Regions from separate parts of the Paenibacillus motobuensis genome, predicted to be linked through region 2. Evidence: riboswitches for the same ligand, from Rfam matches in the RefSeq annotation. Region 2 holds a riboswitch; the other holds the start of a gene.
The links. Region 2 has a riboswitch for cyclic di-GMP ahead of ABD014_RS17335 (glycosyl hydrolase family 28-related protein). Riboswitches for the same ligand answer to the same signal wherever they lie in the genome.
Positions count from the first base shown of each region.

Region 1 (4,464 bases), on a different contig from region 2:
TCATAGATAAGGATTTAGAATTCTTCTCAAATCCATGTCTAGATTTTTTTCCAGCTTCTATTTTTGTCGTCTGTCCCGCTTAGGCGACAGGTTATTACGCAATAACACGATATGTATCAGATCAATCCGCACTGAAGTAGGTTGAAATTATGATGCTTGGTACGAACATAAGCACGCATAAGGGTGATGTATCCATTGACAGGCCTAGGTTCGTGGTGTTTCGTAAATCCCTCTCAATTTGTCGGAAATTTCTTGGCTCCTTACTCCGGTATCTGACAAACTTTCCATTCCACCCTACCTATAATGGGACATACCTAACAAATTGGATAAGGTGGTGCCAGTTGATGGAGAAGTGGAATGTCATTACGTTTCCCGGTTTAAAGAGACTAAAAGGGCAAGCCAAGGCAAATGGCAGGAGAGCATGGATGGATGTACCGCTTCTAGAGCGAGCCGCTCAGCGTTTTACGGTGAATAAATGGAATTTGCTCTTTCTGGTGATGGCATTCTTACTGGGAAGAGCTACTATACTGGACGAGTTGTCGCCGTTCGCTGCTGCTTTCTTTGCAGTGATGATGTTTATGCGCCGTGATATTGCCATAACGGCAGGGAGCCTGATGGTGATTGGAGCGCTTCTGTCCCCGGTTCAACATGGACTATGGATTGCTGTGGAGCTACTAATCTTCTACTTGATTCATAGAGGACTTGAGAGTTTTGAGCGGGCGGATATTTCTTATGCTCCCTTAGCGGTATTCACTAGTACCTTCCTCGTAGGATTATTCCAGGCGGTCGTTGGTCCTTCGTTAAGTTGGTATTCGATGATGATGATGATTGCTGATTCTGTACTCAGCTTCGTATTGACCCTGGTATTTATTCAATCCGTTCCGGTCTTCTCCCTTCGCAGGAAGGGACGCCATCTCAGGAGCGAGGAGATCCTCTGTCTGGTTATTCTGTTGGCATCGGTGATGACCGGGGCTGTCGGATGGGAAATATATGGTCTATCGATCGAACATATTATGTCGAGATATTTGATTCTGTTGTTTGCCCTGGTTGGGGGTGCTTCGCTAGGAGCTTCAGTAGGCGTAATCACCGGGCTAATCCTCAGTCTGGCCAATATGACAGCGCTCTACCAGATGAGTCTGCTAGCTTTTGCCGGCATGCTGGCAGGCATGCTGCGGGAAGGGCGCAAATGGGCTGTTGCTTTGGGTATGCTGCTAGGATCTTCTATTCTAGCTATCTATTTAACAGGACCAGCTGAGGTCATGTCTTCAACCTGGGAGAGCTGCATAGCAATTCTCCTCTTCTTAGTAACTCCAAAGGGCGCCATAAGCGTTATCGCCAAGTATGTTCCTGGTACGCAGGATCACATCAAGTCGCAGCATGAATATGCCAAGCGGGTTAGGGAGATTACAGCCGGACGGGTGGCTCAGTTCTCCCAAGTGTTCAAGCAACTGTCGCGCAGCTTCGGTCAAATGGCCAGTAGCGGTGAAATGTCCAAGCAGAGTGAAGAGGTTGGCCATTTCATGGATGCGATTACTGAAGGGGCTTGTGGGAATTGCCTACGCCGCAAGGTTTGCTGGGACGGTAATTTCTATCAGACCTATAAATTAATGACGGAGATGATGACGGCTGTTGAAGATAATCCGGAGCTATCGAAGCGTGATCTGCCTCCCAAATGGAATAAGCTGTGTGTCAAGACGGATCAAGTACTCGATCTGATGAAGCAAGAATATAGCCTATATCAGAATGATATGCATTGGAAGCGGCAAATATACGATAGCAGACAGCTTGTAGCTGAACAGCTCTCAGGAGTCTCTCAAGTTATGGAGGATTTGGCGCGAGAGATTCAGCGCGAAGGCCAGGCGATGTATAAGCAGGAGGAGCAGATCCGGGACGCGCTCGACAAAATGGGGTTGTCTATTCATAGCATAGACATCATTAATCTGGACCATGGCAATGTGGAGATTGAAATTGTCCATGCGTATACTCGCGGGTTCGATGAGTGTCGGAAGATTATAGCGCCGCTATTATCCGACATTGTGGACGAGCATATTACGGTAGTCCGGGAGAATATGCCTACAGGCAGAGACGGACTAGCGACCGTAACTTTCGGTTCGGCCAAGACCTTCGAAGTGACGACAGGAGTCGCCGGAGCTGCTAAGGGCGGAGACTTGTTATCCGGGGACAGCTTTAGTGCAATGGAGCTTGGAAATGGAACCTATGCTGTTGCCATCAGCGACGGGATGGGCAATGGTGAGCGGGCCCGGCTGGAGAGCAGCACAGCGCTTGGCATTCTTGAACAGCTGCTTCAATCTGGTATGGATGAGAAATTAGCGGTGAAATCGGTCAATTCGATTCTCATGCTTCGTTCGCCGGATGAAGTATATGCTACGGTTGATATGGCTCTGATCGATGAGTTCTCCGCGCAGACGACGTTCCTCAAGATTGGTTCATCGCCGAGCTTTATCAAACGAGGGAATGAGGTTATACCGATTACGGCTAGCAATCTGCCGATTGGGATCATTCAGGATATTGAGATTGATCTGGTTACGGTGCAGCTGCTTCCCGGCGACATTTTGATTATGATGACGGACGGAGTGTATGATGCTCCCGGTTATGCTGTGAATAAGGAACTGTGGATCAAACGGATGATCTCGGAGATTCATGCGGATGACCCGCAGGAAATCGCCGACTGTCTGTTGGAGACAGTGATCCGCTATCAGAAAAATACGATCCATGATGATATGACAGTTGTAGTAGCTAAAATTGACCATTTGTTGCCCGAGTGGGCGACCCTGCATATTCCAGGAATATCAAGGCTGGAGCGACCGCGGACTGTAAGCTGACACGTGATAAGCAGTCATTTATTAGCAGGATAGGACTTAAGTAGCGAATCAAAAGATGGTAAAATTCATATAACGTACACAATTATGGTATTATTTATCATGGGAATGTTTTGAAAATCATAGTAAGATTATCATGTCGTGTTGTCGAAATTTGTTAGATAGATCCATCCATCGAACTAATTTTATACATGTTTGGGCAAAGCTATCGAAAGGTAGTGACGCAAAGCTATAGGGACTAATTCTCCTTATGGGGGTATGTCAGCCAGTTGCTAAAAGAGGTAACCTATAGTGTTTGCTATGCGGTTATCTTTTTTTTTGCCTAAATTTTGGGTGGATCTGCTTATTGAAGGGAGAATGTAAAAAAAAGCAATTTATTGAAAGGAATTATACTTAATTCCAAGTCACTATCTGGAACGAAAAGGAGACTGAATATGAAGATTTTTGGTTTTTTTAACCGTTTGAGCATTGTCACGAAAAATATGTTGTTAACGAGTGTCTCTATTCTGATGACCGGTGTTATCTTGATTGCTGCCAGCTACTATATTCAAGGTGCCGTATTAACTAATCAGTTGGAGGACAACTCACAGAAGGTCATGGAGGCCTGGAAGGACAGGATCACTCCGGAAGAAGCCAAAGCGGCGGTGACAGACACGGATCGCAATTCGGAGCTTCAGAAGAAGCTGACGAAGGTATTTGATGACTTGTCAGCGACTCACCCCGATGTTGCACAAGGTTATATTTTTGGAGCGAAGGTAGAGAACGATAGTACCCAGATGATCGCTTTTCCGACGGCAATCCTTGATATGTTCGAGGGTGAGGGCTTGTTCCTGGGCGATATGCTTGGACAGCCTGCTTACCATGTGAAGGGCGTCGAGGAAATGCTGAAGACAAAGAAAATTACGTTCACAAAGCCTTATAAGGACGATTACGGTGTTTGGTTGACGGTACTCTATCCGGTTCAGGACAAGAATGGTGAAATATTCTCATACATAGGCATGGATTTCGATGCCAGTCTAATTATGACCGGTCAAACCGATTTGCTGAAATATACGGTTCTCGCGCTTATTGCCATTCTGATCGTTATTTTATCGTCTCAATATTTCACGACCCGGAGGACTTTTGCACCCGTGAAGGATCTTATGTCCGCATTGGATAAGCTTAGCAAAGGCGATTTCAGCGTACAGTTGAAGACGGATGAGAGCGAACTGGGTCAGGTGAATGAGAAGTTTAATGCAACGGTTCGCAATATGAATGAACTGGTAGCGACGATCAAGACGGTCTCTATTCAATCGGCCGATCAGTCGAAGATTCTGTTCGAGACACTGGAGACGAATCATGAGAGCTCTATGGCGATCAGCGATAATATTGAAGAAATCTCAGAGAAGGCCTCGCAGCAGAGCAAGTCGATCTCCGAGAGTGTTACTTCACTGGAAGAGATCAATTCAGGCGTAGGAACGATTGCTAGCAGCACTTCAGCGTTGTCTGATGCATCGATGCAGATGAAGGACAAGTCTGAGATTGGACGGGATAATATCAGTGGGGTTATTAAGCAGATGGATTCCATCCAGCAATCCGTGCAGCAATCGGTCGTATCGATTGAACAACTGCAAAGACGTTCCGG
Region 1 covers NZ_BAAACX010000025.1:26,286-30,749, reverse strand. The annotation lists gene spoIIE (stage II sporulation protein E) at 342-2,843, shown strand; cyclic di-GMP riboswitch class I at 3,029-3,117, shown strand; gene ABD014_RS22265 (methyl-accepting chemotaxis protein) at 3,275-4,464, shown strand, end outside.
Region 1: another riboswitch for cyclic di-GMP. It lies ahead of ABD014_RS22265 (methyl-accepting chemotaxis protein); the one in region 2 lies ahead of ABD014_RS17335 (glycosyl hydrolase family 28-related protein).

Region 2 (4,464 bases):
CTTCTTCGCTTCATTGGCGATATAACGGCTCTGGATCGCATCCTCATATGTCTTCGTCAGGGCCTGGCTGGCCAAGAAGTCGTTATAAGTCCCCGATTCCGCTGAAGCCAGAGTTGCTACTAGACTAGCAGTGGCCTGATATTGAGGTTTTACAATCGCATTCAACAAAAAAACGCCTCCCACACAAATTAGAAGCGTAATCAAGAAGGCAATCATATGTTTCCTTACGGATTTGAATAAATAACTAAGATCCAAGCAGCGGTTCACCCCAAACTATGGATTAATATGACAAATAAAGAAGAACTGTGTCGACTAGGTAAAAAGTCGCCAATTTAACACTTTTATATTAACACAAAACAAAAATCTTGGTACCTTTTTTTTCCTAACATTCTATTTTATTTTTCCATATATATAATATTCCTCACCTCGAAGGAATCTGGATTAAAGCAAAAAAAACCTTCCTGACAGCGTAACTGCCCAGAAGGTTCTCATCCATATTTTATATAAAAACATGCTTAGAAATTATCAGCGGATACCTCTACATTAACATTCGACTTCGCTAGCAAAATATTGAAGGACTTGCTCTTCACTGTATTGTCCTTAACAACGATGTCCTTCTGGACACAGTTCTCCAAATAGGTGGACAAGTCGATTCCGCTCTTCGTTGTCTGAATCATATTGCCTTCTATAGAGCCCTTCTCCGCATTCTGCCAAGTCCATATCCCCTTCTCGGCATTCTCAATCGTATTGCTGGTGATCTGGAATTGCTTCGTATTGCCGACCCGAATCGCTGTCGTGCCTTCAACCGTACTCTTGGAGCCCATCTTGATCTTATTGCCGTGAACAGTAACATTGCTGACGGTCTGCGACGCACTTACCTCAATCGCTGCATAATAGCTTCCTTCGCCATTGATCGTATTGTTCCGAATCGTATTGTCGGAGCCGTATACACTAATGCCCGAGTACATGTCCGGAGCCAGCTTGCCACTGTCCTTGCCTTTGTAATAGTTGTTGTTCAGGTACGAATTCGTAATCCGGTTATTCTCAACGGTGATCCCTTGCGCATATATCTTAATGGCTCGCTTGGCATTATGATCGAATGTATTGCCGACAATCACACTCTTCGTATTCGTGCCCTGCTTGCTATCCACATTCGGATCCTCGTAATAAATACCGTCTCCATCATCCGCCGGTCCAATATGATGAATATGAGAGTTCTTGATAGCAACGTTCACCGCTGCCTTCTCCTTGGAGCCCCAAGTCGTCGTCACGTAGATTCCTCTTGAAATCAAGCTGCCAGCAGTTAGATTAACCGCGGAGATATTCTTTACTTCTGTAGAATCAATCTCTATCTGATTGGTATTCCCGTACACGACGATTCCTGACACAACGCCAGTATAATAGTCACTGGCCGGGTCCTTGCTATGCGTAGCGTTTGAGATAATACTCTTCTTGATCTTCACATCGCTGCTTCCGCCGCTGATAACAAGTACGCGATTCACAGCCATATTGCCGTCCAGTGTAATGTCGCTGATCGCAATATGACTTCCCGTAGCCCTCATCATCTCCCAGCCGAAGCTGCGATTGCTGGCTTGAATTACAGAGCTTGCTCCATCCCCGATAATCGTCGTATTCCCTTCGACAATCAGCGTCTTCTCCGGATTCACCATATACGTTCCAGCCGGAAAATACACGCGGCCCCCGCGGCCCGCGGCCGCATCTAGCGCCTGCTGTACAGCGGACGTATCGTCCGTGCTTCCATCGCCTACCGCGCCATAATCTTTCACATTCAATTCCGCGCTTCCAGCTGCCGAAGCAACTGCTGCAGCGTTACCTGGAACAGGCATGATTACGCCGCTAAGCACTATAATTAAAACTATGAAAACTATGCTTCTGAATATACGGTTCATCATCATAATCACTCCTAGGATAAAAAAATAGAAGGCCCCTTGTCTCAGGACCTTCCTACTCTCATATCCTAAGAACCTTCGGGAACTGGCTGGCATGTGAGAGTTGTCGTCTCACGAAGCCCCTATAGCTTTGCGTCCCGCGCTTTCACGCGGTTTGCCGTTTCGTCGTTCTCATATTCAATTCGGAGTTTCATAGATTCATAGTTTTATAGTATGCAAGTAATCTATCAAAGTTGAATCGAAATTAGCCTTTATTTCGACAAGATCAGTCTATTAAATATTAACATATTCTCTCATAATCTGTAAATCTATTTTCCTATTTCTCTCTCACTATATTGATGGGTCGAGTCCTTCTTATTACCCTGGTTCCTCTCCTTAATATCCCACTGTCTCGCCGTATCGGTGTATATTGGAGTCACCTCGCCTAATACATGAGACACTGAATAGAGGGAGATAAGTCTGTCGCGGTTCGCGCGAATGTCGGCTCTCAGTTGTGGATTGTCGTACAGCTCCCAAATACGCTCAGCGAATTCAGACGGCTCGTCCAATCCAACCAAAAAGCCGTGTGTCCCAGGCTCTACCAAATCCCGATTCCCCCGCACATCTGTAGCGACTACAGGCAAACCGGTAGCGATCGCCTCCATAATATTTACAGGCAGCCCTTCCTGTCTGCTGGACGACACGGCGATATCCGCCAATGCATAGATCTGATCCATATCCGTACGATGGCCGAGAAAGGTAACGACATTTTCCAATCCTAACTGGCTGACCTGCTCCCGATATTGTCCTTCCAATGCACCCTGCCCAGCCAAAAGCAGCCGAAGACGGGGAATTCTCTCTCTCAATAGAGAGATAACCTCCAGGAGATAGGCCTGATTCTTACGTTGACTTAACTCGGCAGCATAAATCATGATGAACTCGTCAGACTCGATGCCATGCAATTCCCTTAGCTGCTTCTTCTCTTGTTCATGGACAGGCTTATATTTGTCAAAATCGATTCCGACGCCATGCACAAAAGCGATCGCTCCTGCCTTGAATTGATGGTCTAGTGCCCGGTTGTAATCCTCCGCGTTCATTGTTAATAAACAGTCAGTATAGCGAGATAAATACTTCTCTACAGGATAATAGAGCAGCCAATTCTGAAATGAAGCGCCCTTGAAGAAATGGAATCCATGAGCAGTATAGAGAACCCGCGTGCCTGTGCGGCGGGCCTGTCTCGCTGCAAGTCGGGTCAATACTCCCCCCATCGGAGTGTGGCAGTGGATGATCTCATAATTATTTTCCCGTACAATATCCTTCAACTGCCGATAAGCCCGCCAGTTATCCAGCTTGAATGGAGAACGCTGTATCGGAATATTGAACTGTTTGTCCACATAGGGAATGGCCTCCGTTCCATAAGTTGCAGCGTGTACCTCCCAGCCCTGCTCCTGAAACCAGCGCAAATACGGTAAATGGAATGCTTTCAAATGGGAGATTACAGTAGCGCAGAATAATACCTTTTTAGGCACAATACTCACTCCAAATTCGTTATTTTATGCGAATTATGGTGGAGTCTAGCTGACTTGTCTAAAATATATCAATGAAAAAATAGAATTACAATAAAAACCAGTTGGTACTCAAAAATTGCATGACTTGTCCGTCTACGTTTGCTATATTGTTCATAGATAATTCCAGATATAACTAACCTCGCCACTTCATCATATTGGAGGCGATTTATGGGAACTCTTCATCAAGAGCACGAGATGCTGACTAGATGGGCCGACTTTAATCATCTTAAATGGGGATGCAGCGCCAACATTGTCAAATTTCAGAACTCTGATTCGAATGCCTATATTGAGAGCCTGTTCTTCTTCAATCAAAAAGGCAAACTCTTTCTTCCGCCTCTCAATCCGTTCCACCCTACCTTCTTTCACCCGACGCCAACGGATAAGCCTTACCGAATCAACCAGCAATGGCGGCAGCTGTCGCAGCAAATGACCGAGGAGATCATTCGTCACGGGGGATCTGCAAGCTTTGTTCTTCCGCCAGATATCACTGACATTCGTCCATTTCTATGGCGTGGATTCAAAGCCAATGTTAAATACACTTATCATCTCAAACTGCCGTATTCGCTTGAGCAGGCTAGCACCGAAATTCGCAGCAAGATCAAGAAAGCAACACAAACTGGCTACCGATCTGCATTGACACAAGACATGAATGAGATATTTCCATGTCTGATTGCCACGGAGAACCGGAAGGGATTTCACCATGATCTGACCTTATCCGATCTCCAGCTTGCCCAACAATTGCTCGGCCACGACAACTTCCGCTGCTATGTCTGCTATTCGCCAGAGGGTGAAGCTGTCAGCGCCAGCATCATTATCGTAATGAACGAGGATTGGTCCTTCGGCTGGGCAGCCGGCAGCAAGACCAATCATTTAACAAATGGAGTTGTTCAGCAGTCCCAGCATTTTGCCTTTGAGGATTTGACCAGAATCGGCATACACAACGTCGACCTGGTCGGAGCAAATCTCCCATCGGTAGCTGGTTCTAAGTCAGGATGGGGTGGAGAACT
Region 2 covers NZ_BAAACX010000015.1:307,680-312,143, reverse strand. The annotation lists gene ABD014_RS17340 (YveK family protein) at 1-267, opposite strand, end outside; gene ABD014_RS17335 (glycosyl hydrolase family 28-related protein) at 516-1,916, opposite strand; cyclic di-GMP riboswitch class I at 1,988-2,079, opposite strand; gene ABD014_RS17330 (glycosyltransferase family 4 protein) at 2,219-3,421, opposite strand; gene ABD014_RS17325 (hypothetical protein) at 3,626-4,464, shown strand, end outside.